One region of the Rahnella sp. PCH160 genome, then DNA from elsewhere that is predicted to be linked to it. Evidence: predicted binding sites of a transcription regulator. Region 1 holds the regulator's gene; each other region holds the start of a gene.

Region 1 (7,443 bases):
CGTTTCCAGCGCCTGATGGGCGTTCTGGCGCATCAGGCCACTTTGCCATTGCGGCCACAGCCAGATGGTGCCGCCGAAGGCCAGCGCACAGCCAATCAGCGTATCGATAAGTCGCGGCACCAGAAAATGGATGCCGTTCATCGCCAGCAGCTGCAACGTATACACGGCGGTGACCGTCATCCCGACCATCGCCAGCCCGTAGTTTTTGCGCAGCACCGTGTAGGAAATCAGCGTCACCACCAGCATACAAATCAGCGTGATGCCTTCCGGCATCTCCAGTTTCAGCAATCCGGCGGCAATCAGCAGACCGGCCAGCGTGCCGAGCGCACGGTGCTGGATACGCACACGGGTGGCGTTATAACCGTTCTGGCTGACCAGCATGATGGTCAGCAAAATCCAGTAGGGTTTCGGCAGATTGAAGAAGAGGCCCAGGCTGCTGCCGATCGCCAGAATCAGCCCCAGACGCGCAGCGTTGCGCAGGGCTGAAGATTTAAAAGACAGATAACTTTTCAGTGCAGGCCAGAACGGCAGGCGCGGCTGGGAGTTCATCAGATCTCGGCGGTACAGCGGGCGCTGCGTCCGCAGCAGTCGGGCGATGCGGCTGAAATGGTAATAACAAAAGCGGCCAACCGGATTGTCCGGATTTTGTGCCGCGATTTTTTCCAGCGCCGCCAGTTCATTCGCCATCGTGAAACGTTCGGAAAACCGGTGATAAAGAATATCGTCCGCAATCACGCGCAGCCGGGCGGAAATCACCTGCGCATTCCGGCGGATCACCGCTTCGGCGTGGCTTTCTTCCACCAGTTTTTGCACTTCTTCCGGCTGATGCAGGCTCACCGTGATGTGTTCCTGCAAATCGAGCGCGACCTGAAAACGCTGGAACAGCCGCTTGTGGTGATGATTATGCCCGTGCTGCGGGAGCATGTGCAGTTGCTGATACAGCAACGCAATCAGATCAATAACCTGCTGCTGACGTTTGAGCAGCGGCGGAAGGGCAGTTTCCGGGTCGGTATGCTGCGTCAGCAGGCTGTATTTGGCCTCGAAATAATCCGCGAGCTGTAAATACAGCTGACTGAGCGTTTCTCGCATTGGCTGTTCTTCGGAAATACGGAACCACGCCCAGTTAAACAGCCCGTACCAGGCGGTGCCGGCGGCAAACAGCGCGGGTGCCTGCCACATCGGCCTCACGCCGACCATGCTCAGTGTGAAGATGGTGGCCACCAGCGCGCCGGGCAATAAACGCGCATGCAGCGGGCTGATTTCACCGGTAACGCCGAGCAGTAAGGCCAGCGTTAACATAATGAGCGGCAGGGGAATGTGCCAGTTTTCGAGCATCACCTGCAAAAGAATACTGCTGACGGCAAACAGCGAACCGCCGACCATCAGGCGTTTAAAGAAGCGTTTGTGCGGGGTATCGAGACCGGCAACGTTGCAGCAGGCCGGACACAGGGAAAACAGCAGGCCCATTTGCAGATTGCCAAACAGCCAGCAAATACCGACAGGCAGGCACAACACCAGCGTCTGGCGCAGCGCGTAGTTAACTTCGGGATGATAGAACAGTCTTCGCCATAGCGTCATGGGTAAAGCTTAGCCCATAAAAAAGGCGCGACAGTAAGCTGTCGCGCCAATTTCTGAGGGATTAACGTGTGCCGTAAACGACAATCGTTTTACCGTGTGCGGAGATCAGGCTCTGATCTTCCAGCATTTTGAGAATACGTCCGACTGTTTCACGTGAACAACCGACGATTTGGCCGATTTCCTGACGGGTGATCTTGATTTGCATCCCGTCCGGATGGGTCATTGCATCAGGCTGTTTAGCCAGATTCAGCAAAGTTTGCGCGATACGGCCTGTTACGTCGAGGAAGGCAAGGTTGCCGACTTTCTCTGACGTCACTTGCAGACGGTTTGCCATCTGCGCGGAAAGACGCATCAGAATATCCGGGTTTACCTGAATCAGCTGGCGGAATTTTTTATAAGAAATTTCAGCCACTTCGCAGGCAGTTTTAGCACGAACCCAGGCACTGCGTTCCTGCCCTTCTTCGAAGAGTCCCAGCTCGCCGATGAAGTCACCTTGGTTAAGGTATGACAGTATCATTTCTTTGCCTTCTTCATCTTTAATCAGGACGGCAACCGACCCTTTCACGATGTAGTACAGCGTTTCGGCTTTTTCACCCTGGTGAATCAGCGTACTTTTAGAAGGATACTTATGTATATGACAGTGAGACAGGAACCATTCGAGAGTCGGGTCTGTTTGTGGCTTGCCGAGAACCATTAGCTATTATCCTCTGTTATTATCGCTGCCCAAAATCACAGGGCTCAGAGTTCCCTGTACGGCACTTACTTTATAAAGCGCCCTTTCAGCATATAACTCCCCAGAAATGCTGCAAGCGGATGTCGGAGTGAAACAGCCTGATTATTGCTGTTAACACCGTGGGTTCTGTTCTTAAACCGCAAAAACCGTCACCGCAATTTACTGGAAAGTATGTTTCGGCTTTGTTTGTAACACAGGATTGCAATGCTGTCTTCTGTTGTCTCGCTTCAGCATGATGGCGATCGGGTTACGTTGCCAGATTTTGGGTGAAAGGGTAGTCTGAGGGGAAAATTTGACGAATTTATCCACCGGGAGAAGAGTACATGCACGCACGCGTAAAATGGGTAGAAGGGCTGACATTTTTGGGGGAGTCAGCGTCGGGCCATCAGATCACAATGGACGGCAATGCGGGCGATAAAGCGCCGAGCCCGATGGAGATGTTGCTGATGTCGGCGGGCGGTTGCAGCGCGATTGACGTGGTTTCTATTTTGCAAAAAGGCCGCAATGACGTCCGTGACTGCGAAGTGAAACTGACCTCTCAGCGCCGCGAAGAAGCACCGCGTCTGTTCACGCACATCAATCTGCATTTCATCGTCACCGGCAAAGACCTGACGGATAAAATTGTCGATCGCGCCGTCAGCCTGTCTGCGGAAAAATACTGCTCCGTTTCCCTGATGCTGGGCAAAGCCGCGACGATCACCCACAGTTTTGAAGTGGTGAACGCCGAATAATTCACGACCAGCGCAAAGGCGCGGCCGGTTTGTGTCAGCGCCATGCCCTGATTTCACTTACTCGATTTTCTTCCCTTCCATCAGGCGCTGCACCAGCGGCGCCATAATCAGCTCCATCGCCAGCCCCATTTTGCCGCCCGGCACCACCAGCGTTTTGATGTGCGAGATAAACGAGCCCTGCAACATCGCCAGCAGATACGGGAAATCAATGTCGTCCAGCCCCTGGAAATGGATCACCACAAAGCTTTCATCCAGCGAAGGAATAGCTTTTGCGGCAAACGGGTTGGAGGTGTCGATGGTCGGCACGCGCTGGAAGTTAATGTGCGTGCGGGAAAACTGCGGCGTGATGTAGTTGATGTAGTCGTCCATCGAACGCACCACGGAATCCATCACCGCTTCTCGGGAATGTCCGCGCTCGCCGGTATCGCGCACCAGTTTCTGGATCCATTCGAGGTTAACGATGGGCACCACGCCGACCAGCAAATCGACATGCGCCGCGACATCCGTTTTGTCGGACACCACGCCGCCGTGCAGGCCTTCGTAGAATAAAATGTCCGTCGGTTCCGGCAATGCCTGCCACGGCGTAAACGTCCCCGGCACCTGATTGTAGGGAACCGCTTCGTCATAAGTATGCAGATATTTGCGTGAACGGCCGGTGCCGGTTTTGCCGTATTCGATAAAGCTTTTTTCCAGCAAACCGAAGTCGTTGGCTTCCGGCCCGAAGTAGCTGATATGACGCCCGAGGTCTCGGGCTTTGCGGATGGCGGCGTCCATTTCCGGGCGGGTGAAGTGGTGAAAACTGTCGCCTTCCAGCTCAGCGGCGTGCAGGCCAAGCTGCTGGAATATTTTCCGAAATGCCAGACTGGTGGTGGTGGTGCCTGCACCGCTCGAACCGGTAACGGCAATAACGGGATGTTTGGCTGACATAATGCGCTGTTCTCCATAAAGGTGAGGCAGGCAGGCGTGTCGCGGTCTTTTCTGTGGTCGAAGACCTGGCGACATCGCTGCGCATAATTAAGCCTATTGTTACCATATTTATTCGAGAAGTGACAGGCGACGACCGGTTATTTCAGCTGCCCGTAATAGGCGTTTTTCCCGTGTTTACGCAGATAATGTTTGTCCATCAGCGGTTGTTGCATAGCGCTAAGCGCGGGCGTCAGCTGGCGGGAGAAGATGCCCATGTAGGCGCATTCCTCCAGCACGACGGCGTTGTGCACGGCGTCAGCGGCATTTTTTCCCCAGGCGAATGGCCCGTGAGAATGCACCAGAACCGCCGGGATCTGCATGGCGTCCAGACCACGCTTCAGGAACGTTTCGATAATGACGTTACCGGTTTCCCGTTCATATGCGCCGTTGATTTCTGCTTCGGTCATCAGGCGCGTGCAGGGAATATTGCCGTAGAAGTAATCGGCGTGCGTGGTGCCCCAGGCCGGTAAATCCAGCCCGGCCTGCGACCAGATTGTCGCGTGGCGGGAATGCGTATGCACGATGCCGCCGATTTCCGGAAACTGCCGGTAAAGCGCCAGATGCGTGGCGGTATCCGACGACGGATTTTTGTCGCCTTCGATGCGCTCACCGGTATGCAGATCGACGACGACCATATCGCTGGCTTTCATGTCGGTATATTCCACGCCCGACGGTTTGATCACCACCCGCCCTTTTTCGCGGTCAACCGCGCTGACGTTGCCCCAGGTAAACGTCACCAGATGATGCGCGGGCAGCGCCAGATTGGCTTCCAGCACGTCCTGTTTCAGCTGTTCTAACATGCGAATTCTCCTTCCTGCATTTTGGCTTCAATCCACTGGCGGGCTTTGATGATTTCCAGCACCGGCTCGGCGGCAGTTTCCGTCCACATTTCGATGAGGAATGCGCCGCGATAATTCAGTGCGCCCAGCGTGCGGAAAAAACCGGTGAAATCGACGCAGCCGTCGCCGAACGGCACATCGCGGAACTGGCCTTTTGAGGTCGCGGTGACCGGATAGGTATCTTTCAGGTGGATGGCGGCGATGCGGTCAATGCCCAGCGCCAGCTCCGATGCGATGTCGTTTCCCCACGCGCTGAGATTGCCGATGTCCGGATACACGCTGAACCACGGCGAATTCAGGCGTTCGTCCCACGCTTTCCACTTGGTTATCGAATTCATGAATTCGGTGTCCATGATTTCGACCGCCAGCGTGACCTGCGCGGCGGCGGCCTGTTCCACCGCCCACGCCAGTCCTTCGGCAAATCGTTCGCGGGTACCGGCGTCGGACGCTTCGTAATACACGTCATAACCGGCCAGCTGTAAGGTACGGATGCCTAAATCGCGCGCCAGTTTGATGGCTTTGGTCATCACTTCCCGCGCACGTTCGCGGACGCTTTCATCGTGGCTGCCGAATGGAAAGCGGCGGTGCGCGGAAAGGCACATCGACGGAATGGAGACGCCGATTTCCATCATCGCTTCGACCAGCGCGACGCGTTGCGTAATGCTCCAGTCGAGGCGTGACAGGCGCTCATCGGTTTCATCCACCGACATTTCAACAAAATCAAAGCCACAGCTTTTGGCCAGCGCCAGCCTTTCCGGCCAGCTCAGGTGTTTTGGCAGCGCTTTTTCATAGATGCCCAGCGGATGTTTTCTCATGCCGTTGCTCCCCAGATGGCGCTGATTTGCTGATGAAACGCCTGCGCGACCTGCGCGGGTTGCGTTGCGTCGGATAACGCGCGCCCGGCAATAAACGCCTGAACGTCAATGTCGCGGAACAGCGGCAAATCCGCAGGCGTGATGCCGCCGGTGACGGAAAGGCGCAGCCCGATATCCGACAGCTGTTTCATGCGATCCAGATCCTGCTGGCCCCAGGTTTGTCCGCTGGCCTGCGCGTCGCGTCCGCGGTGATAAATCGCCTGACGGATCCCCGCCGCGTGCCAGTCGCGCGCATCCTGCATCGTCCAGTTGCCGAAGAGTTCTATCTGGATTTCGCCCCGATATGTTTTCGCCACGTCGTGCGCTTTGATAACCGTCGCCAGCGGTGCGGCGCAAATCACCGTCATCCAGTTAGCCCCGGCTTTAAACGCCTCCAGCGCCAGCGTTTCACCGGCGTCGGCCACTTTCAGGTCGGCCACCAGAATCTTGTCCGGGCAAAGTTCACGCAGGGTTTCCACCGCCTGCAACCCTTCGCACAGACACAAAATAGTGCCCGCTTCGATGATATCGACGTGATTTTTCAGCGCCTTCGCGGTGCGCAGCGCGGCCGGAAGGTCGGTATGATCCAGCGCCAGCTGGAGAAGAGGTTTAGTCATGATGAAGTTTTCCCTGTGAGTCAGCCGCCGCGCAGCGGGCGTGATAACCGCCCAGTGCGTCGATCAGGAACTGGTAACGTTGTGTTTTTTTCTGATAGGCAATTTGCGCACCGGCGTCGGGTTCCAGACGCTTCACGGCAAAGTGCAGATGGCGCTGGGCTTGCGCGAAAGTCGGATACACGCCAGTGCCGACCATCGCCGCCAGCGCCGCACCCAGGCAGCCGGTTTCTTCGATTTGCGGGCGTTCCACCGGCATTCCGCTGACGTCGGCCAGCATCTCCATCCAGACCTCAGAACGCGCCGGGCCGCCGGTGACGCGCAGGGTTTTCGCCTGCGGAAAGCGCTCCAGCATGCGGTTGAGATGCGTCATGTGGCTGAACACCACGCCTTCGTACACCGCCTGCAACAAATGGCCGCGATGATGCAGCGATTGCAGGCCATAGAATCCGGCGGTCATTTCCGCACCCTGATTGCTGCCATAGAGGAAGGGCAGGAACTGGACGTCGGTTCCGGCTTTCGGCAGGGCGCTGACGGCGCGGTTAATCTCCTCAAACGGCATACTGCCGGTTTGCTGGTTCAGCCATTCGAGATTGGCGGAGGACGTCGGGCTGGCTTCGTGGATGAGATAGCCTTCGCCGCCCGCGTAGCGGCCATAGACGTACGGATGGTTTTCCCGCTCGCCCATTTCCGCTGATATTCCGCTGGTGACCGCCCACGTGCCCATCACCGCATTCAGGGTAAATTCATCGTGAAGTCCGGCGCACAGCGCGGTGGACACCACATCGAATAATCCGCCGACCACCGGCGTTCCGGCGGTTAATCCGGTCAGTTCTGCGACGCCTGGCGTCACGGTTCCGCAGATTTCAGCCGAACCGACCACCGGCGGCAGCGCCGCGCTGATTTCGGCAATCCCTAACATTTCAGCCAGCCGGGCGTCGTAACCGCCGTTCGCCATGTGATACAGATTGGATTCGGAGATGTTGGTTTCTTCGCAGCCACGCTCGCCGGTCAGGCAATAACGCAGATAATCGTGCGCCATCATTACCGTGCCAATTTGCTGATAACGATCCGGCTGATGCAGTTTTATCCAGCGCAGCAATGACACCGGATGCCCGGCCCACAACG
Region 2 (7,443 bases), 1.2 Mb from region 1:
TTCACATTCCGACTCTCGCGGACTGGGCCGAACTGCAAGCCTCGGTGATGCAGCACGGCCTCTATAACCAGAACTTACAGGCGGTGCCGCCGACCGGTTCGATTTCTTACATCAATAATTCGACGTCGAGTATTCACCCGATTGTGTCCCGCGTGGAAATCCGCAAAGAGGGCAAGATTGGCCGTGTGTATTATCCGGCGGCATTTATGACCAACGACAATCTGGATTATTACCAGGATGCGTACGAAATCGGCCCGGAAAAAATCATTGATACTTACGCCGAAGCCACGCAGCACGTCGATCAGGGGCTGTCGCTGACGCTGTTCTTCCGCGATACCGCCACCACGCGCGACATCAACAAAGCGCAGATCTACGCCTGGCGTAAAGGCATCAAAACCATTTATTACATCCGTCTGCGCCAGATGGCGCTGGAAGGCACCGAAGTTCAGGGCTGCGTTTCCTGCACGCTGTAACCGATTGAAAGGACGTAAAGATGAGCGCAGTAAAACAATTGTTAGTGCCGCAGCCGGTCAGTAAAGCGATCAACTGGAACAAGATCCAGGACGATAAGGATCTGGAAGTCTGGAACCGTCTGACCTCCAACTTCTGGCTGCCGGAAAAAGTGCCGTTATCCAACGATATTCCGTCCTGGGCGACGCTGAGCGCGCAAGAGAAACAGCTGACGATCCGCGTATTTACCGGCCTGACGCTGCTCGATACCGTGCAAAACGTGGTTGGCGCACCGACGCTGATGAAAGACGCCGTGACGCCGCACGAAGAAGCGGTTTACTCGAATATCTGCTTTATGGAAGCGGTACATGCGCGTTCTTACAGCTCGATTTTCTCGACGCTGTGCGCCACCGTGGATGTGGACGAAGCCTATCGCTGGAGCGAGGAAAACATTGCGCTGCAAAATAAAGCGGCGATCATATTGTCGTATTACGACGGCGAAGATCCGCTGATGAAGAAAGTCGCCAGCGTGTTCCTCGAATCCTTCCTGTTTTATTCCGGTTTCTATCTGCCGATGTACTGGTCGAGCCGCGCCAAACTTACCAATACCGCAGATCTGATCCGTCTGATCATCCGCGACGAAGCGGTTCACGGCTATTACATCGGCTATAAATTCCAGAAAGCGCTGGCGCTGGAAAGTGAAGAACGTCAGCGGCAGATTAAAGAGCAGGCGTTTGATCTGATTCAGGATTTGTATGATAACGAGATCCGCTACACCGAAGAGTTGTACGACGGCGTAGGCTGGAGCGAAGACGTGAAGAAATTCCTGCACTACAACGCCAACAAAGCGCTGATGAATCTCGGCTACGAAGCGCTGTTTCCGGCCAGCATGGCAGACGTCAACCCGGCGATCCTCTCAGCATTATCGCCAAACGCCGACGAAAACCACGACTTCTTCTCTGGATCCGGCTCTTCCTACGTGATCGGCAAAGCGGTCAACACCGAAGATGAGGACTGGGATTTCTAAGTAGCCCCTTGTGAATCGGCAGTTTTGCCTTTGCTCCTTCCTCTCTCACGAGGGGAAGGCTGGGATGGGGTGTTGGTTTCGCAACCGGCGCGGCGACTCAGTGGCCATTAATACCCCACCCCAACCCTCCCCTTCGCAGGGGAAGGAGCTAAAAACAGCTTCCGGTGTTGCCCTTATTGCTCTGAGCGTTAGTATAGAAACAGTGTTTCAAAAACCTACGCATTCAAAAAGGAAACATCATGCTTTACGCTGCCTCACCTTCGCGCTACGAAACCATGCAATTTCGCCGCTGCGGCCAGAGTGGTTTAAAACTCCCTGCACTTTCTCTCGGTTTGTGGCACAGCTTCGGCCATGTCAGCCCGCTGGAATCTCAGCGCGCCCTGCTGCAAAAAGCCTTTGATTTAGGCATCACGCACTTCGATCTGGCAAACAACTACGGGCCGCCTCCGGGTTCCGCCGAAGAGAATTTTGGCAAGTTGCTGCGTCAGGATTTTTCGTCTTACCGCGATGAGCTGATTATCTCCACCAAAGCCGGTTACGACATGTGGCCCGGCCCTTACGGCTCCGGCGGTTCACGCAAATATCTGCTGGCGAGTCTGGATCAAAGCCTGCAACGCATGAGGCTGGATTACGTCGATATTTTCTATTCGCATCGTGTCGATGAAGAAACGCCGATGGAAGAAACCGCCGCCGCGCTGGCTTACGCCGTGCAAAGCGGTAAGGCGCTGTATGTCGGGATTTCGTCTTATTCGCCGGAACGTACGCAGAAAATGGCAGAACTGCTGCGCGAGCTGAAAGTGCCGCTGCTGATCCATCAGCCGTCTTACAATCTGCTGAACCGTTGGGTGGATAAAAGCGGTCTGCTGGATACGCTCAAACAAAACGGCGCGGGCTGCATCGCGTTCACGCCGCTGGCGCAAGGGCTGCTGACCGGTAAGTATCTGAACGGGATCCCGGACGGTTCTCGGATGCAGGTGGAAGGTAATAAAGTGCGCGGTTTGAATGAAAAAATGCTGACGGATGAAAACCTCAACAGCCTGCGTTTGCTCAATGAAATGGCGCAAAAGCGCGGCCAGAGCATGGCGCAGATGGCACTGAGCTGGTTGCTGAAAGACGATCGCGTGACGTCCGTGCTGATTGGCGCCAGCCGCCCTGAACAGCTGGAAGAAAACGTTAAAGCGCTGGAAAACCTGCGCTTCTCCGCCGGAGAGCTGGCAGAGATTGATCAGTACGTCTCAGACGGTCAGTTAAATCTGTGGCAGGCATCGTCAGATAAATAATCAGTCATTCAAAGGCGGATAATATTTATTCGCCTTTTTAATAAAGAAGCGTTAACTCATTAATTCCAGACGGCGCGCTGTTTCATAATGATTCACCCAATACTGATTATCCAGTGACGATATTGTCACCCCTTCAATTTTAGAAGCATGAATAAACTGATTGTCGCCAATATAAACACCCACATGGCGATCGGCATCTGTCGTTTTGAAAAAGACCAAATCGCCCGGCAGAAGGTTATTTTTATTCACTTTTTTGCCGTTTTTTATTTGCTCAAAGGTCGTGCGTGGCAACGGATGATGCAGGGAATCATTGAACAAATGTTGCATCAGCGCCGAGCAGTCAACGCCCTGGTGCGTGGTGCCGCCCAGATGATACTGCGTACCTTTCCAGTGGGAATATTGGGATAACAATGCCGTTTTAATTTCGTCGGGGTCGCCATTATTACCGGATAAAGACGCTTCATTGTGTAATTTAAAAATTTCTTTATGGGAATAGTTCTTTTTCCCGAGAGACGTGAATTCCTTTGGCAATTCGAAGGCAAAGGAATTCACACTAAAGAAAGAAGAGATAATCAGTAATAACAAATAGACAGGCGTTTTAATACGAAACATGCGAACGTTCTTTTTTCAAAAAATAAAATTCTTCCTTACCTGTAGACCAGCGTAGAAGGCGGGTGACTCGTCGTTGAGTGCGCAAATAATAACCGACGAGCAAAAAATAACCACCTGAAAACGAGTCCAAAATGAGACTTTCTAATTTTTGGCTGTTAGCCCCCTTTAGAGGAAAGGGGGCGGAAGGAATTCAGGAGAAGAATTTCGCCAGCACGAAAAGCCCGACGGAAACGTTGATCGCTCCGCCGATGCGGGTGGCGATTTGGGCGAAAGGCATCAGCGTCATGCGGTTGCCGGAGGTCAGGATTGCCACGTCGCCGGTACCGCCCTGCCCGCTCTGGCAGCAGGAAACAATCGCCACATCAATCGGATGCATACCGATTTTTTTCCCGACGTAAAAACCGGTGCCGACCAGCGCCAGCACGGTGGTGACAATCACCAGCAGGTTCTGCACGGTAAATGCGTTGATCAGTTCCTGCCACGGTGTAATCGCCACGCCGACGGCGAACAGCACCGGATAGGTTACGGCCGTGCGGAAGAATTTATACACCGTCATCGAGCCGTGCTGAATGGTCGGCGAAATGCCGTTTGCCAGTTTCACCAGCACCGCCGCGAATAACATTCCGACCGGAGCTGGCAGGCCAATCCATTTCTGCCCGAGCATTCCGACCATGTACAACAGGATCGCCAGCAACGCACCGCAAGCCAGCGCGTTGACGCCGGGATTGCCCTGGAACTCATCGGTTCCGCTGCCAATATTGCCTTCTTTGGTTGGCATCAGCGAACCTTCACCGGTCAGATGCGGATAACGTTTTCCGAGCTGATTCAGTACGCCCGCCAGCACAATCGCCGTCAGGCCGCCGAGCATGACAATCGGCAGGATCCGCCCGAGCGCCACGCCTTGCTCCATGTGTAGAATGGTCGCGTAACCCATCGACAGCGGGATCGCGCCTTCGCCGACGCCACCGGCCATGATCGGCAGGATCAGGAAGAAGAAGGTTTGCACCGGCGGTAAGCCTAACGCCGTGCCCATCACCATTCCGGCCATCATCCCGACAATTTCACCGCACAGCATCGGCACGAAGATCCGCATAAAGCCCTGGATCAGTACCTGACGGTTCATGCTCATAATGCTGCCGACAATAATGCAGCAGATGTAGAGATACAGAATGTTGGTGGATTTATAGAATTTGACCGTGGAATCGACCACGACGTCCGGCAGCAGGCCGTAATGCACCATCGCCGACGGAATAAAGGTGGCGCAAATCGCCGCCGCGCCGAGTTTGCCGACCACCGGCAGACGCTTTCCAAATTCCCCGCAGGCAAAGCCGAAGAACGCCAGCGTCGCGACCATCACCACGATATCGCTGGGCAGTTTGCCGTTCAGGCAATCCAGCAGGATCAGCACGCCCGCCAGCAGGAAAAACGGCAGCGGGATAATCCCTATCTTGTAGTTATCCAGAATGTGCCACCATTTTTGTCGGGCTGACATGCCGGAGGTTTTTGTTTCTTTGACAGCGATGTAGGAATCGTCAGTTGTGCTCATGACATTGCCTCTTTCTTGTGAAGTCTTTTCTTATTGATGGTCTGAGCATATGAAAATGGCCGGTCAGCCGGATGTGAGGTTGTTCAAATTAAAACCGCAGGGATAAAGGTTGTTATGGTGTTTATGGAGTTAATGCGTCCAAATTTATAAGGATTATCAGATAAGTAGTAAAACCCGCAATTATCCCTGCAATCACTGTGTGAATTGCATTCTATTTATCTTCTTCGTTCACAACTTCGCTTATGTCAGATTACGGCGGCGTTTTCGCCGTGATACGCTTATTCGATGTGTGTGTCAGGGCGGGCTTGCGGCGGGAAGTATGAAATTAAGATTACCTTTTCAGGTAAAGCTCTTTTTATCTCTGGTGGTATTTTCCTGCCTGTTGCTGGTGCTGCTGGGCGCTATTTTGTTTCATATCATCGACCGCCAGTTGCATCACGATCTGGGGCAGCGCGCCAGAGTTCAGGCCAGCCAAATCGCGCTGATGCCGGGGCTGGCGGAGAAAGTCGCCCGTCGCGATGTACCGGGAATTGCCCGTCTTATTCAGCCGTTACGCGATAAAAGTGATGCCAGTTATATCGTGATTGGCGATGTCCGCGAGCGGCATCTTTATCACTCGGAATCCCCAGAAAGAATAGACCTGCCGATGATTGGCGGCGATAACGCGGAAGTGCTTGCCGGGAAAACCATTATATCGGTGCGTCAGGGCGGTATCGGCGTTTCATTACGCAGCAAAGCGCCGATCCTCGACGAAAATAATCAGGTCATCGGCATTGTGTCGGTCGGCTATCTCACGTCTTACATCGACAATATTAACGGTCACCGTCTGGCGCAGGCCGGTTTATACGGTCTTCTTCTTTTATTACTGCTGTTTATTTTCTCGTGGATGTTTACCCGCAACGTCAAAAAGCAAATGTTCTGGCTCGAACCCAAAGATATTGCGCTGCTGGTTCGCCAGCAAAAAGCGTTGCTGGAAGCTATGTACGAAGGCGTATTTGCAATTAACGCCGAAAAACAGCTGATTTCCATTAACCGCGCCGCGCGGGAATTGCTCGATATCCGCCAGCCAGAAAACGAGCTGCTCGGCAAACCGCTCGAAGAGGTGCTCCACACGCCGCCCGCGTTCTTTATCGAAAACGCGAGTCAGGACAAAAACAGCCGTCATGATCAGATAACCGTGCTCAACCAGCGCCAGGTGATCGTGAACCGCGTGCCGATCGAGCTGGAGCCAGGCAAAGAAAGCGGATGGGTGTTCAGCTTCCGCGATAAAAATGACATTAACACGCTGAGCAGCCAGCTGAGTCAGGTGAAACGTTACGCCGACAGCCTGCGCATCATGCGCCATGAACAGCTGAACTGGACGGCGACGCTGGCCGGTTTGCTGCAAATGCAGCGTTACGATGACGCGATGCATTACATTCAGGCACAGTCGGAAGGCGCGCAGGCGGTGCTGGATTTCGTGTCAGCGCGCTTTACGTCACCCGCCCTTTGCGGGCTGCTGCTGGGGAAATTCGTCAGTGCACGCGAGAAAGGCGTCGAGCTGGTGTTTGATCCGGCGTGTCAGTTAACCCGGATCCCGCCGGTCATCGGCGAAACCGAGCTGATGTCGGTGATCGGTAACCTGCTCGATAACGCCGTGGACGCCACGCTGAAAGCCGGCGCGCCAGTTTCCCCGGTAGAACTGTATATTTCAGACAGGAACCGCGAGCTGCTGATTGAGGTGGCGGATCGCGGTGGCGGCGTCGATGATGCCCTGAAGCCGAATCTGTTTGAACAAGGCGTCACCTCGAAGCCCTCCGGCGGCGATGAGATGACCGGCGCGGAGCACGGCATCGGGCTTTATCTGGTGGCCGGTTATGTCCGTCAGGCAGGCGGCAGCATCGAAATCTCAGACAATGCGCCTCAGGGTACGATATTTTCAGTGTTTATCCCGTATCCGTCAGAGAGATCAACAGGACAGCAACATGAATAACAGCAGCGCACTCGATGTCGTGATTGTGGAAGACGAGCCGCACCTTGCCGGTCTGCACCGTGATTTTATCGAGCAAAACTTTAACCTGCGCGTGGTGGGGATTGCCGCCACGCTGGAACAGGCCCGTTCGCTATTGCGGCTGCATCAGCCGAGGCTGGTACTTCTGGATAATTATCTGCCGGATGGTCAGGGCGTGGATCTGATCGACAGTCCGTTGCTCAAAAGCTTCGACTGCTCGGTGATTTTCATCACGGCCGCCAGCGATATGCAGACGTGCAGCCACGCCATGCGCAGCGGCGCGTTTGACTACATCATCAAACCGGTGTCGTTCCATCGCCTGCGCAGTTCGCTTGAGCGATTTATGCAACTGGTGCAAACCCTGCGCAATGTGAAAGTGGTCGATCAGCGCGCGCTGGATAAGTTGTTTAATCTGCCCGCCAGCGAGACGCCGCCAGCCCCTTCCGCGAAAGGGATTGAGCCGAATACGCTGGAACTGGTGCAGCGGGTTTTCACCGCAAAACCTGACGTCAGCTGGTCAGTGGAACAGGTGGTTGAA
Region 3 (7,443 bases), 3.6 Mb from region 1:
AGGGTTACCAGGTTGAGGGCCTCTTCATGAAAAATTGGGAAGAGGACGACGACGAAGAATATTGCACAGCAGCCACCGATCTTGCCGACGCGCAGGCCGTATGCGACAAGCTGGGTATTGAACTGCACACCGTGAATTTCGCGGCGGAATATTGGGACAACGTGTTCGAATTATTCCTCGAGGAATACAAAGCCGGACGCACGCCAAACCCGGATATCCTGTGTAATAAAGAAATAAAATTCAAAGCCTTCCTGGAATTTGCTGCGGAAGATCTGGGTGCGGATTACATCGCAACCGGTCACTACGTGCGCCGCCAGGATATCGACGGCATCAGCCACCTGTTACGCGGCGTCGATGGCAATAAAGATCAAAGCTATTTCCTCTACACGCTGGGCCACGAACAGGTTGCACAAAGTCTGTTCCCGGTCGGCGAGCTGGAAAAACCGGAAGTGCGCCGCATCGCCGAAGAGCTGGATCTCATCACTGCGAAGAAAAAAGACTCCACCGGCATTTGTTTTATCGGTGAGCGTAAATTCCGCGATTTCCTGGGCCGCTATCTGCCGGCACAACCTGGCGTGATCAAAAGCGTTGATGGTCAGGTGATGGGGCAACATCAGGGGCTGATGTACCACACGCTCGGCCAGCGTAAAGGTCTGGGCATCGGCGGCCAGAAAGAAGGCAGCGAAGAGCCGTGGTACACCGTTGAAAAGGATGTGGAAAATAACATTCTTTACGTCGCTCAGGGCCATGAACATCCGCGCCTGATGTCCGTCGGGCTGATTGCACAACAACTGCATTGGGTGGATCGCAAACCGCTGACAGCCCCGCTGACGTGTACGGTCAAAACCCGTTACCGTCAGGGAGACATTCCGTGCGTCGTCACGCCGCTGAGCGAAGACCGCATCGAAGTGCGCTTTGACGCGCCGGTTGCCGCCGTCACGCCGGGGCAGTCTGCCGTGTTTTACCTCGGCGAAATCTGCCTCGGCGGCGGTGTCATTGAACAGCGTCTGCCGCTTCAGGTCTGATACTGCACAATCAGGTGTATGAAAACGGGACGCTTTAGGGCGTCCCGCTTTTATTCTGCCCGGCTGTGACGATCTGCACTGATTCCGAACTGTGTTTAGGGGCAGTTTTATGGCATGATCTGTCGCCACTAGTTTGGGCTATTTTCTTTGTCACTGCGTCTCATCGTTTCAAAACGCTTACAGGAGTAAACGTGGCTAAAAATTATTATGACATTACGCTGGCGTTGGCGGGGATCTGTCAGGCAGCGCGCCTGGTTCAGCAACTGGCTCATGAAGGCAATTGCGCTCAGGAAGAAATGTCAGTGTCACTGCGCAGCCTCCTGGAGATGAATCCGGCCTCCACGCTGGCGGTGTACGGTAATAATGAAGCCAATTTGAAGATGGGGCTGGAGACACTGCTGGGCGTGCTGAACGCTAACCGTCAGGGGCCGGGCGCTGAGTTAACGCGTTACGCCTTAAGCCTGATGGTGCTTGAGCGCAAGCTGTATGCCAATAAAGCTGCCATGAATCAGCTCGGTGAACGTATCGATCAGCTTGATCGCCAGCTGGCACATTTCGAGCTCGAATCCGACACGATGATAAGCTCGCTGGCCTCGATTTACGTCGACGTCGTCAGCCCGGCAGGCCCGCGCATTCAGGTCACCGGCTCACCGACCATTTTACAAAATTCGCAGGTTCAGGCGAAAGTCCGCGCCATTTTACTGGCCGGTATACGCTCCGCCGTACTGTGGCACCAGGTGGGCGGTGGACGCCTGCAACTGATGTTTTCCCGTAATCGCTTGTTTGAACAGGCGAAAAATATTCTCGCTCATTGTTAATAAGATCCCAGGAGTTGCTACCGATGGAATTATCCTCACTGACCGCCGTTTCCCCCGTTGATGGACGCTACGGTGATAAAGTCAGCGCGCTGCGTACTATTTTCAGCGAATTTGGCCTGCTGAAATTCCGTGTGCAGGTTGAAGTACGTTGGCTGCAAAAACTGGCAGCCTGTGCAGAAATCAAGGAAGTTCCTGCTTTTGATTCCGACGCAAACGCTTTCCTCGACCAGTTAGTGGCTAATTTTGATGTGAATGACGCTCAACGCATTAAAGATATCGAAAAAACCACCAACCATGACGTCAAAGCGGTTGAGTATTTCCTGAAAGAAAAAGTAGCCGGTATCCCTGCCCTGCACGCGGTGTCCGAGTTCATTCACTTTGCCTGTACGTCTGAAGATATCAATAACCTGTCCCACGCGCTGATGCTGCAAACCGCGCGTCAGGACGTGGTGCTGCCGTACTGGAAACAGATCATTGATGCGATTAAAGATCTGGCGCACAAACACCGTGATATTCCGCTGCTTTCGCGCACCCATGGCCAGCCAGCTACACCGTCCACAATCGGTAAAGAGCTGGCTAACGTCGCCTACCGTATGGATCGCCAGTTCAGACAGCTGCAAAACGTCGAAATCCTCGGCAAAATCAACGGTGCCGTCGGCAACTACAATGCTCACATTGTGGCGTACCCGGAAGTGGACTGGCATAAGTTCAGCGAAGAGTTCGTGACCTCTCTGGGCATTAACTGGAACCCGTACACCACGCAGATCGAACCGCACGACTACATCGCCGAACTGTTTGATTGTGTGGCGCGTTTCAATACCATCCTGATCGACTTCGACCGTGATATCTGGGGCTACATCGCCCTGAACCACTTCAAACAGCGCACGATTGCTGGCGAAATCGGTTCGTCCACCATGCCGCACAAAGTTAACCCGATCGACTTCGAAAACTCCGAAGGCAACCTGGGTCTGTCCAACGCGGTATTGCAGCATCTGGCCAGCAAACTGCCGGTTTCCCGCTGGCAGCGTGACCTGACTGACTCCACCGTGCTGCGTAACCTCGGCGTGGGTCTGGGTTATGCGCTGATTGCATATCAGGCAACGATGAAGGGCGTCAGCAAGCTGGAAGTGAACGAAGCGAATCTGGCAAACGAACTGGATCACAACTGGGAAGTGCTGGCTGAGCCCATCCAGACCGTGATGCGTCGTTACGGCATCGAAAAACCTTACGAGAAGCTGAAAGAGTTGACCCGTGGCAAACGCGTTGACGCAGCGGGCATGCAGGCGTTCATCGATTCTCTGGAATTGCCGGAAGAAGAGAAAGTGCGCCTGAAAGCCATGACGCCGGGTAACTACATTGGCCGTGCGACCACGATGGTTGACGAGCTGAAGTAAGCGTTACCTTTCACAGACGCGCCTGCGGAACGCGGCGCGTCTGTGAACCCTTCACGCTCTAATGCCTAACTCTGGGTCTGGAATTTGCTCTGACGCAAATCGCCAATAATGTCGTTCATCCGGTCTTCGGTAAGACGGTAATAACGGATAGAGAACGCCGTAATCAGATAGAAAATAGCCGGCAATACGGTAAACAGAATCAGAACACCCCGCACCGCTTGCGCCGATTGTTGCTCCATACCGGCCTGATAACCAAACCAAGCCAGCCCCCAACCTGTCAGCGCACCACCAATTGCCACGCCGAGTTTAATCACAAAAATATTCGCTGCGATGTTCATTCCCGTTATACGGCGCTGTGTCTTCCATTCACCATAGTTATTGGCATCCGTAATCATCGACCATTGCAACGGAGCATTAATACCCTGTAATAAATTCAGAATAATATGCACCACAAACGCGGGGATCCAATATTCCGTCGGCAGCACAAAGAATAATAATCCTATCAATGCACTTAATACGTTAACCCATACAGAAGCGCGGATTTTACACATCCATGTGCCCAGTGATTTTGCAAATAAACTACCAAATACGGAGGCGACAGTGGTTGCCAGCATAAATATAGAAATTATACCGCTTCCCTGATGCAGAACATATTGCACAAAATAGACCAGCAGACTTCCGCGCACCACCACGCCGCAAAGCATGGCGAGGTTATATACGGAAAGAATACGCCACTGATCATTTTTCATGAGAATACGCACATCGCGCAGGATATTCATATTCTCCTCTTTCACTGGCTTAATTCGCTCGCGGGTTGTCAGGAAACAGGTAAGAAACATCAGGCAACCAATGACGCCGAAAATCCCCATCGCCCACTGCATACCCGTTGCACGGTCACCCGGTGCGATGAAGTCTGCCAGCGGCAGGATTAAAGCCGTTCCCATCGCGCCACCTATCGGTGCAATCGCAAACCGCCAGGACTGAAGGGAAAGATTATCCTGTGGGTCGGACGTTATCGCCGCACCTAATGAGCAGTAAGGGATGTTTATTGCTGTGTACATGATGGTCATGAAGATATAAGCCAGAACCGCGTACACAATTTTTGCGGTTTGCCCGAAATCTGGCGTGGAATAAACCAGCACACAACTCACCGCAAACGGCACACAAATAATCAGTAACCATGGACGGAAACGCCCCCAGCGGCTTTTCGTTTGATCGGCGATCGCTCCCATAATGGGATCCGTAATGGCATCGAGTACCCGAACGACTAAAAACAGGGTGCCCATCACAGCAGGAGAAAGCCCATAAATATTGGTATAGAAGTATGCCAGAATGGCAACAGAGGAATCAAAAACGATATGACTTGCCGCATCACCTAATCCAAAACCCAGCTTTTCTTTGTTGGTGATTCTTTCAGTTAACGCTGACATGCATTCACCTCTATTATTAAATTAGGATCCTGCCACCTTTATAATTCCTGCCCTTCGCACGGGATATTCTGATATTTCATTTATGTCTTATGCTTTTAATCAAATGTGATGCAGACACGTCTTATTCATGTCTGCTGTCGCCAGCGATATGTCTATATTCGACCTGCATCACATTTAGCAGACAAAACAAAAAAACATACAATCCCCGTCCTTCTAAAATTGAGGCCATTTCCTCCGCACTAAAAGACCGACGTCATGAGCATGGCCCCCCGTCAGCAGGTGGTGCCCAGGCTTGAAGAAAACGGCCCCATCGGATGTGCGTGGTAATGCGGTACGTCTATCCAAAGGCGACCAACACCAGACTGGCTTAGTACCTTTAATTTTAATCAGCGATCCCTCTCACATTTTATGTTTCTGCCGGCTCAGGGCGTTTATAATTCGTTTATGTTTTGTTGAGGTTTGTGCGCCGGGCGTTGAGCCTGGGTTGATTAAAATATTTCAGGATCATTTAGACTTAAGCGCATAAATTTTGTCATCATTTACCGTGTACTGAGAATAAGGAATTACCATGCGAATTTTGGTCATTGAAGATAACGCTCTGCTGCGTCACCACCTCTCGGTACAGCTGCGCGAAATGGGTCATCAGGTTGATGCGGCGGAAGACGCCAAAGAGGCAGATTACTTCCTGCACGAACATGCGCCTGATATCGCGATTGTCGATCTGGGGCTGCCGGGCGAAGACGGCCTGAGCCTGATCCGCCGCTGGCGCAGCCATCAGACCAATCTGCCGATTCTGGTACTGACCGCCCGCGAAAGCTGGCAAGACAAAGTTGCGGTGCTGGAAGCCGGTGCCGACGATTACGTCACCAAACCTTTCCACCTGGAAGAAGTGCTGGCCCGCATGCAGGCGCTGATGCGTCGCAACAGCGGCCTCGCCTCGCAGGTTATCACCCTTCAGCCGTTCCAGATTGACCTGTCACGCCGCGAACTGACCGTCAACGAACAGCCGATCAAACTGACCGCTTTCGAATACACCATAATTGAAACTCTGATCCGCAACGCCGGTAAAGTCGTCAGCAAGGACTCTCTGATGCTTCAGCTTTACCCGGACGCCGAACTGCGCGAAAGCCACACGGTCGACGTGCTGATGGGGCGCCTGCGTAAAAAATTGCAGGCCGAACATCCGGTGGACGTTATCACCACCGTGCGCGGCCAGGGTTATCGTTTCGATATCCGCCCGTAATTACCTGTTTTCGCTTTGAAAGGACGCGCCATGAAAGGACGTACCAAGAACCCCTTCTCCCTTCGCGTCCGCTTTATGATGGCGACCGCTGCGGTCGTGCTCGCGCTGTCACTGGCTTACGGGCTGGTGGCGGTGGTGGGTTACATGGTGAGTTTCGACAAAACCGCCTACCGCCTGCTGCGTGGAGAAAGTAATTTATTCTTCAGTCTGGCGCAGTGGCGTGACAACAAGCTGACCATCAATGTGCCCCCCGATCTGGATCTTAATTCCCCGACGCTGGTATTCATTTACGACGCGGAAGGCAATCTGCTGTGGGCAGAACGGCGGATCCCCGAACTCGAAGCGCATATCGATAAGGCCTGGATGAATAAACCGGGCTTTTACGAACTGGATACTGACACGCAAATCAGCAGCGAAGTGCTGGGCAATAACCCGAAAGCGCAGGACAAGCTGAAAAGCTACGACGAGACGGATGCCAACGCGATGACACACTCCATCGCGGTGAATACGTACAACGCCACAGCGCGTTTACCGGCGCTCAATATCGTGGTGGTCGATACCATCCCGCAGGAATTACAACGGTCGGATCTGGTCTGGGAATGGTTCAGTTATGTTCTGCTGGCAAACCTGTTGCTGGTGGTTCCACTGCTTTGGCTGGCCGCGTACTGGAGCCTGCGCCCCATCAAACAACTGATCCACCAGGTGGCGGAACTGGAAAGTCACGAGCGTGAATCGCTGGATGAAAATCCTCCACGTGAATTGCGCGGGCTGGTGCGAAACCTCAATATTTTGCTGCACGGCGAACGTGGCCGTTATGACCGCTACCGCACCACGCTGGCGGATTTAACGCACAGTTTGAAAACGCCGCTGGCCGTGTTGCAGTCGACGTTGCGCGCGCTGCGTAACAGCAAACAGATGACCATCGAAGAAGCCGAGCCGGTCATGCTGGAACAAATCAGCCGCATCTCTCAGCAGATTGGCTATTACCTGCACCGCGCCACACTGCGGTCGGAACAAAATCTGCTCATCCGCGAAGTGCATTCCGTGCCCGCGATCCTCGACGGATTATGTTCAGCCCTGAACAAAGTCTATCAGCGCAAAGGCGTGGTGATTACGGTGGATATCTCGCCGGAGCTTACCTTTGTCGGCGAGAAAAATGACTTCATGGAAGTCATGGGCAACGTCATCGATAACGCCTGTAAATACTGCCTGGAGTTCGTGGAAATCAGCGCCGTCCATACCGAAAACGAACTGGTGATATTGATTGAAGACGACGGCCCCGGCATTCCGGTAAGCAAACGAGAAGTGATCTTCCAGCGCGGTCAGCGCGCCGATACGCTGCGTCCCGGACAAGGTCTCGGCCTGTCGCTGGCGAATGACATTATCGAGCAGTACGACGGCAAAATCGTCATTGGCGACAGCCCGCTCGGCGGCGCCAGCATGCACGTTCATTTCGGATTACAGCACGGTATCGAACTGGAGTAATCGCCCGCAAATCAAAATGCTGCCGCATTCGCCCGCAAATTTCGCTGC
Region 4 (7,443 bases), 370 kb from region 1:
CAGAACGCCACCTTTATTTATCCACTCTTCCAGAACGCTGCGTTCAAAAAGCAGATGCGTGACTTTAATCTCATGCAGATGCAAAGGCGTTTGCAGCAACAGCGTTATTCCGCTGGCAACGAGGGCATCAGGCAGGCTGTATTGCGGTTTACGGCTGAAAATGCCAGCTTTCTTGCTCAGCTTAATCGACTGACGTGAGCTTTGCTGCTGCTGATATTGCATCCATTGCTGATTGAGTTGCTGGATTTTCATCAGCAAGGTTTGTTGCTGGTAAGCCTGTTCGGTGATCAGCTGCTCGATTTGGGTTTGCAACAGTTGGTAGGTATTCAGGTCATGCCACAGACAATCTTTCAGCAGAATCAAATCTATCGGAGTGATAGTATTCCGGCCGCTGAAAAAAGCGCAGGCCTGCAACAGGCGGAGTGCCTTTTTCCAGCGACGATCGGAAACATAAGGCGCGGTATCGAGCGCATCAAGGCGCTGGCGAAGCTGAAACACCAGTTCGAAGCAACTGTCTGAAAGATTGACTTTATCGATCTCCGGCTGCCATTGTTGATATTCTTCATCGCTGATACTCAGGGATTCCGCCACCGGATTGGCGCTTTCATTGGTGCGGCTGGTCAGCAGTAAGCGGAAATTCTGCTTATCCTGCACTTTATCCAGCCACAGGCGAATCAGCATGCGGTCATACAATGCTTCCAGGCCGCCATCAGCTTCGGGCAATTCGTTGGAAGCGCTGACCAGCAGACGCATCGGAATCGGTTCTTCGCGCTCGCCATTACGGAAACGACGTTCGTTGATGGCTGTCAGCAAGGTGTTGAGGATGGCGGGACCCGCTTTCCAGATTTCATCAAGGAAGACAATTTCCGCTTCCGGCAAGTAACCTTCGGTCAGACGCAGATAACGGCCTTCATCTTTCAGGGCCTGAATGGACAGCGGACCAAAGACTTCTTCCGGAGTGGAAAAGCGTGTCATCAGATATTCAAAAGCGCGCGCGTGTCGGAAAGCAAATTTCAGGCGGCGGGCAATCAGGCTTTTCGCGATGCCTGGCGGGCCAAGCAGAAAAACGCTCTCTCCGCATAAGGCCGCCAGAAGACACAGGCGTATCGCATCTTGCCTCTCGTACAGGCCATGTTCTAATGCGTTAGCAAGACGGGCTATCCGTTCTGCCAGAAGGGGGGATTGCGCCATACTGTCTCTTCCGGTTTCCATTTAGTTGTTGAATAGTGTACTGGCTTATGACGATATGCCACGTTTATTTTTATCGTTATAGCTTGTTGATTACTAAAAATTTTCTATTATCAGAATTGTGACCGCGTTCATCTTAATGGCGGTTTCGCTGCACATTTATGGGTAGGCAATCTGATTTATTCGTGCATACTGTGCGCCTTTTAGTGGGCATCATAAGACTGAGCGCACGCATCGCTTACAGATGTTCGAGCAAAAAAGAAACAAAATATGAGCACTGAACATAAACGGTCACTCCCAGCAGTAACCCTGGCCGCCATTGGTGTGGTCTATGGCGACATCGGTACCAGCCCTCTCTATACCTTAAGAGAGTGTTTTTCTGGTCACTATGGTTTCAACGTTGAACCCAGCGTCGTTTTTGGTTTTCTCTCTCTGATTTTCTGGATGTTAATCCTCATTGTTTCGCTCAAATACCTCACTTACGTGATGCGGGCGGACAACGCAGGTGAAGGCGGTATTCTGACGCTGATGTCTCTGGCGGGCAGAAATACATCGGCACGTACCACCGCTGTTTTGGTGATTCTTGGCCTGATCGGTGGCAGCTTCTTCTATGGTGAAGTGGTGATCACACCGGCTATCTCGGTGCTTTCCGCGATGGAAGGTTTGGAAATCGCCGCGCCTGCCCTTGATCCTTATATCGTCCCTCTTTCTATCTCTGTTCTGACGTTGCTTTTCATAATTCAGAAGCACGGCACCGGCATTGTGGGCAAACTCTTTGCCCCGGTTATGTTGCTGTGGTTCCTGTCGCTGGCGATCCTCGGTGTGAACAGCATCATGCAGAATCCGGAAGTGCTGCGCGCCATGAACCCGATGTGGGCGGTTAACTTCTTTATTGAGCATAAGTCCTTTTCCTTCCTGGCGCTCGGCGCGGTCGTGCTGTCAATCACCGGTGTAGAAGCGTTGTATGCGGATATGGGGCATTTTGGGAAATTCCCGATCCGTCTGGCCTGGTTCACCGTGGTATTGCCTTCTCTGGTACTGAACTACTTCGGTCAGGGCGCGTTGCTGCTGAAAAATCCGGAAGCGATCAAAAACCCCTTCTTCCTGCTGGCACCTGACTGGGCGCTGATTCCGTTACTGATTCTGGCGACGCTGGCAACTATCATCGCGTCTCAGGCCGTGATTTCCGGTGTGTTCTCCCTGACCCGTCAGGCGGTGCGTTTGGGCTATTTACCGCCGATGCGCATTATCCATACCTCAGAAATGGAAGCGGGTCAGATCTACATCCCGGCGATTAACTGGCTGCTGTATTTCGCGGTGGTTATCGTGATTGCCAGCTTCGAGCATTCGAGTAATCTGGCGGCGGCTTATGGTATTGCCGTCACCGGCACCATGGTGCTGACCAGTATTCTCTCCTGCACGGTGGCGCTAAAAAACTGGCACTGGAAACCTTTCCTGGTCGGGCTTTTACTGATTGCCCTGCTGTTTATGGATATCCCGCTGTTTGCGGCGAACGCCACAAAACTGTTCTCCGGTGGCTGGCTGCCACTGACGCTGGGTCTGTGCATGTTTATCGTCATGACCACCTGGAAAAGCGAGCGTTTCCGTCTTATGCGCCGCATGAACGAACACGGGAATTCACTCGAAGCGATGATTGCTTCACTGGAGAAATCACCGCCAGTTCGCGTTCCGGGGACTGCGGTTTATATGTCCCGTGCCATCAACGTGATTCCATTTGCGTTGCTGCATAACCTTAAGCACAACAAAGTGTTGCATGAGCGTGTTGTCCTGCTGACGTTGAGAACGGAAGATGCGCCTTATGTACATAACGTCCGGCGTGTCACCATTGAACAGCTGTCGCCGACGTTCTGGCGTGTGGTCGCGAGTTACGGGTTTAAAGAAACGCCGAATGTGGAAGAAGTCTTCCATCGATGTGGTCTGGAAGGATTGCCGTGCAGGATGATGGAAACGTCGTTCTTCATGTCGCACGAATCGCTGATCCTCACCAAGCGTCCATGGTATCTGTATTTCCGCGGAAAACTGTTTATGGCGCTGAGCCGTAACGCCCTGCGCGCGCCGGACCAGTTTGAGATCCCGCCGAATCGTGTGATCGAACTCGGTACGCAGGTGGAAATCTGATTTCCCTTTCTGCTTTCAACAGGGCACCCTCGGGTGCCCTGTTTTATTTCTGCCCTTTCCCTTTATTTAAGTGCTAACTCAAATTGAGCTGCGTTTTATGAAGCGTTCAGCGAAACGTTTCGACGCTGATCACAATTCCATCACATCTTCATTGCCTTGTTCTGCGAGTTTCATAAACTCATCCATGAGCGAAACGTTTCGCTGTAGGAGTCAAAATGAAGAAGTCACCGCTATTAAATGCCGAAATCTCAAATGTTATTGCCCGGTTAGGTCATACCGATCAGCTGGTTATTGGCGATGCCGGTCTTCCGGTGCCAGCAGCTTGCCAACGCATCGATCTGGCGCTAACCCAGGGAGTCCCCACCTTTTTACAAGTCTTAGAGGTAGTGACACACGAGATGCAGGTTGAGCGGGCTATCCTCGCCGAGGAAATCCTCACTAACAATCCTCAACTCCATGAAGCGTTACTCGCCCAATTGACACAACTCGAACAACACCAGGGAAATACCATTGCTTTGGATTACGTCAGTCATGAGGCATTCAAAGCGCAAAGCGAAAAAAGTCGGGCTGTGATCCGCAGCGGGGAATGTTCGCCTTACGCGAACGTTATTCTGTGTGCCGGCGTAACCTTCTGAGGCCTTTATGCAACCTTTGCTGAAACTGACAGGGATTGATAAAGCCTTTCCCGGCGTAAAAGCACTTTCCGGCGCGGCGCTCAGCGTTTATCCGGGACGTGTGATGGCGCTGGTGGGAGAAAACGGCGCGGGCAAGTCCACCATGATGAAAGTGCTGACCGGCATCTACCAGAAAGATGCCGGCTCAGTACAGTTTCTTGGCAAGGAAACCACCTTCAATGGCCCGAAAGCTTCTCAGGAAGCGGGGATTGGCATCATCCATCAGGAATTAAACCTGATCCCACAACTGACTATCGCTGAAAACATTTTCCTTGGCCGTGAGTTCGTCAATGGCTTTGGCCGCATCAACTGGAAAAAGATGTATGCCGAAGCCGATAAACTCCTGGCGCGTCTGAATCTGCGTTACAAAAGCGACCGGCTGGTCGGTGAATTATCGATTGGCGACCAGCAGATGGTTGAGATCGCCAAAGTGCTGAGCTTTGAATCTAAAGTCATCATTATGGATGAACCGACTGATGCGCTCACCGATACCGAAACGGCGTCTTTATTTAACGTCATTCGCGAACTGAAAGCCGCCGGATGTGGCGTGGTGTATATCTCCCATCGCCTGAAAGAGATTTTTGAGATTTGCGATGACGTCACCGTATTCCGTGACGGTCAGTTTATTGCTGAACGTCCGGTCAGCGAACTGCAAGAAGATACGTTGATCGAAATGATGGTGGGCCGTCGTCTAGAAGAACAGTATCCGCGGATAAACCACGAACGCGGCGCACTGCGTTTGCAGGTCCGTAATTTATGCGGTCCGGGTGTGGATAACGTCAGCTTTGAACTTCACAGCGGCGAAATCCTCGGCGTGTCTGGCCTGATGGGCGCGGGCCGTACTGAACTGATGAAAATTCTCTACGGCGCGTTGCCGCGTAAAAGTGGTTACGTTTCGCTGGATGGCCGCGAGGTCGTCACACATTCTCCGCAGGACGGGCTGGCAAACGGCATCGTCTACATTTCCGAAGACCGTAAGCGTGATGGTTTGGTGCTCGGGATGTCGGTGAAAGAAAACATGTCACTGACCGCGTTGCGCTATTTCAGCCACGGCGGCGGGCGTTTGAAACATGCCGACGAGCAACAGGCTGTGGGCGATTTCATTCGCCTCTTCAATATAAAAACGCCATCGATGATGCAGACCATCGGCCTGCTTTCCGGCGGGAATCAGCAAAAAGTGGCGATTGCCCGCGGATTAATGACGCGGCCAAAAGTCCTGATCCTCGACGAACCGACACGTGGCGTTGACGTTGGCGCGAAAAAAGAGATTTACCAGCTTATTAACCAGTTCAAGCGCGAAGGGCTGAGCATCATTTTAGTCTCCTCGGAAATGCCGGAAGTGATCGGCATGAGCGACCGGATTTTAGTGATGCATGAAGGCCATTTGAGCGGTGAATTCCCGATAGAACAGGCAACGCAAGAAGTGCTGATGGCAGCCGCTGTCGGCAAGCAATACGGCGTGACGCAGGAGTAATCAGATATGAGTTCTCAGACATTGCCAGCCAAAAAGCGCTGGATCAGTAAAGAGTTGTTGTTGGAGCAAAAGTCTCTGATTGCACTGCTGGTGTTGATTGCCGTGGTTTCCTCGTTGAGCCCGAACTTCTTCACGGTCAATAACCTGTTCAACATTCTTCAGCAAACGTCGGTCAACGCCATTATGGCCGTGGGCATGACGTTGGTTATCCTGACTTCCGGTATCGATTTGTCTGTCGGCTCTTTGCTGGCGCTGACCGGTGCGGTTGCCGCATCAATTGTCGGGCTGGAAGTTAATGCACTGGTTGCTGTGGCGGGCGCGCTGGCGCTGGGTGCCGGTGTCGGCGCTGTCACGGGGTTGATTGTTGCGAAAGGCAAGGTGCAGGCGTTTATTGCCACGCTGGTCATGATGTTACTGCTGCGCGGTATCACGATGGTTTATACCAACGGCAGCCCGATCAGCACCGGTTTTAACGATGTAGCAGACGTATTCGGTTGGTTTGGTATCGGACGTCCGCTGGGTATTCCTACCCCAGTCTGGCTGATGGCCGTGGTGTTTATTGCAGTCTGGTACATGCTGCATCACACCCGGTTAGGGCGTTATATCTACGCGCTGGGCGGTAATGAGTCTGCCACGCGTCTGTCAGGTATCAGCGTCGATAAAGTCAAAATCATCGTCTACTCCCTGTGCGGGCTGCTGGCGGCTCTGGCCAGTATCATCGAAGTGGCGCGTCTGTCTTCCGCGCAGCCTAATGCGGGGACCGGTTACGAGCTGGATGCGATTGCCGCTGTGGTTTTAGGGGGAACCAGCCTCTCCGGCGGGAAAGGACGTATTGTCGGCACCCTGATCGGTGCTTTGATCCTTGGCTTCCTGAATAACGGTTTGAACTTATTAGGTGTTTCTTCCTACTACCAGATGATCGTAAAAGCAGTCGTCATTCTGCTGGCGGTTCTGGTGGATAACAAAAGCAACAAATAAACTCTCCTACAGGACTTATGACCATGAATATGAAAAAACTGGCTGTCTGGGTTTCCGCCGCAGCGATCACCGCTTCCTTCAGTGCTAACGTTCTGGCGAAAGACACTATTGCACTGGTCGTTTCAACGTTGAATAACCCGTTCTTCGTTTCCATGAAAGACGGCGCGCAAAAAGAAGCCGACAAACTGGGTTATAACCTGGTGGTTCTGGATTCTCAGAACAACCCGGCGAAAGAACTGGCGAACGTGCAGGACCTGACCGTTCGTGGTACCAAGTTGATTCTTATCAACCCGACAGATTCTGACGCAGTAGGTAATGCCGTTACGATGGCAAACCAGGCGAAAATCCCGGTGATCACCCTTGACCGTCAGGCGACCAAGGGCGTTGTCGCCAGCCACGTTGCCTCTGATAACGCCTTCGGCGGCCAGATGGCAGGCGATTACATTGCCAAAAAACTGGGCGAAAACGCAAAAGTTATCGAACTGGAAGGGATTGCAGGAACGTCTGTTGCCCGTGAACGCGGCAAAGGTTTTGCACAGGCCGCTGAAAAGCACCATTTCAAAATCCTCGCCAGCCAGCCTGCTGACTTCGACCGCACCAAAGGTCTGAACGTGATGCAAAACCTGCTGACCGCGCATCAGGATGTGCAGGCAGTCTTTGCTCAGAATGACGAAATGGCGCTCGGCGCATTGCGTGCCCTGCAGACTGCCGGTAAAACTGACGTGCTGGTTGTCGGTTTTGACGGCACAGATGACGGCATCAAAGCGGTCAACGGTGGCAAAATGGGCGCTACCGTGGCACAACGTCCTGAACAAATCGGCGTAATCGGCGTCCAAACTGCAGACAAAGTGCTGAAAGGCGAAAAAGTCCCGGCGGTTATCCCTGTTGATTTGAAACTGGTTGCTCAGCCGTAATATTGACGCTGTATCTGCGCGCCTCCTTACGGGGGCGCTATTTAACTCAGGGAGCAACACGTGAAGACAGGCAAAC

Evidence for each region. The regulator CRP, encoded in region 1, controls carbon source genes, mostly activating them, when cyclic AMP is high. The targets are predictions, from matches to a motif close to ATGTGANNNNNNTCACAT.
Region 2: the regulator CRP is predicted to act here: its motif matches at 4,987-5,004, upstream of ACM5QY_RS08275 (2-hydroxycarboxylate transporter family protein).
Region 3: the regulator CRP is predicted to act here: its motif matches at 4,824-4,841, upstream of ACM5QY_RS19705 (glycoside-pentoside-hexuronide (GPH):cation symporter).
Region 4: the regulator CRP is predicted to act here: its motif matches at 3,445-3,462, upstream of rbsD (D-ribose pyranase).

Annotation. Positions count from the first base shown of each region.
Region 1 is NZ_JBLOGT010000001.1:619,852-627,294, reverse strand. It holds gene ACM5QY_RS02980 (YccS/YhfK family putative transporter) at 1-1,578, opposite strand, end outside; gene crp (cAMP-activated global transcriptional regulator CRP) at 1,640-2,272, opposite strand; gene ACM5QY_RS02970 (OsmC family protein) at 2,635-3,042, shown strand; gene ACM5QY_RS02965 (phosphoribulokinase) at 3,100-3,969, opposite strand; gene araD (L-ribulose-5-phosphate 4-epimerase) at 4,107-4,808, opposite strand; gene ACM5QY_RS02955 (L-ribulose-5-phosphate 3-epimerase) at 4,802-5,662, opposite strand; gene ulaD (3-keto-L-gulonate-6-phosphate decarboxylase UlaD) at 5,659-6,318, opposite strand; gene ACM5QY_RS02945 (FGGY-family carbohydrate kinase) at 6,311-7,443, opposite strand, start outside.
Region 2 is NZ_JBLOGT010000001.1:1,775,024-1,782,466, reverse strand. It holds gene nrdE (class 1b ribonucleoside-diphosphate reductase subunit alpha) at 1-473, shown strand, start outside; gene nrdF (class 1b ribonucleoside-diphosphate reductase subunit beta) at 494-1,477, shown strand; gene mgrA (L-glyceraldehyde 3-phosphate reductase) at 1,717-2,757, shown strand; gene ACM5QY_RS08280 (NlpC/P60 family protein) at 2,809-3,369, opposite strand; gene ACM5QY_RS08275 (2-hydroxycarboxylate transporter family protein) at 3,560-4,915, opposite strand; gene ACM5QY_RS08270 (ATP-binding protein) at 5,235-6,887, shown strand; gene ACM5QY_RS08265 (response regulator) at 6,880-7,443, shown strand, end outside.
Region 3 is NZ_JBLOGT010000001.1:4,236,143-4,243,585, forward strand. It holds gene mnmA (tRNA 2-thiouridine(34) synthase MnmA) at 1-1,025, shown strand, start outside; gene hflD (high frequency lysogenization protein HflD) at 1,217-1,843, shown strand; gene purB (adenylosuccinate lyase) at 1,867-3,237, shown strand; gene ACM5QY_RS19705 (glycoside-pentoside-hexuronide (GPH):cation symporter) at 3,303-4,667, opposite strand; gene phoP (two-component system response regulator PhoP) at 5,236-5,910, shown strand; gene phoQ (two-component system sensor histidine kinase PhoQ) at 5,941-7,395, shown strand.
Region 4 is NZ_JBLOGT010000001.1:987,418-994,860, forward strand. It holds gene ravA (ATPase RavA) at 1-1,191, opposite strand, end outside; gene kup (low affinity potassium transporter Kup) at 1,459-3,327, shown strand; gene rbsD (D-ribose pyranase) at 3,543-3,962, shown strand; gene rbsA (ribose ABC transporter ATP-binding protein RbsA) at 3,970-5,475, shown strand; gene rbsC (ribose ABC transporter permease) at 5,482-6,453, shown strand; gene rbsB (ribose ABC transporter substrate-binding protein RbsB) at 6,477-7,367, shown strand; gene rbsK (ribokinase) at 7,428-7,443, shown strand, end outside.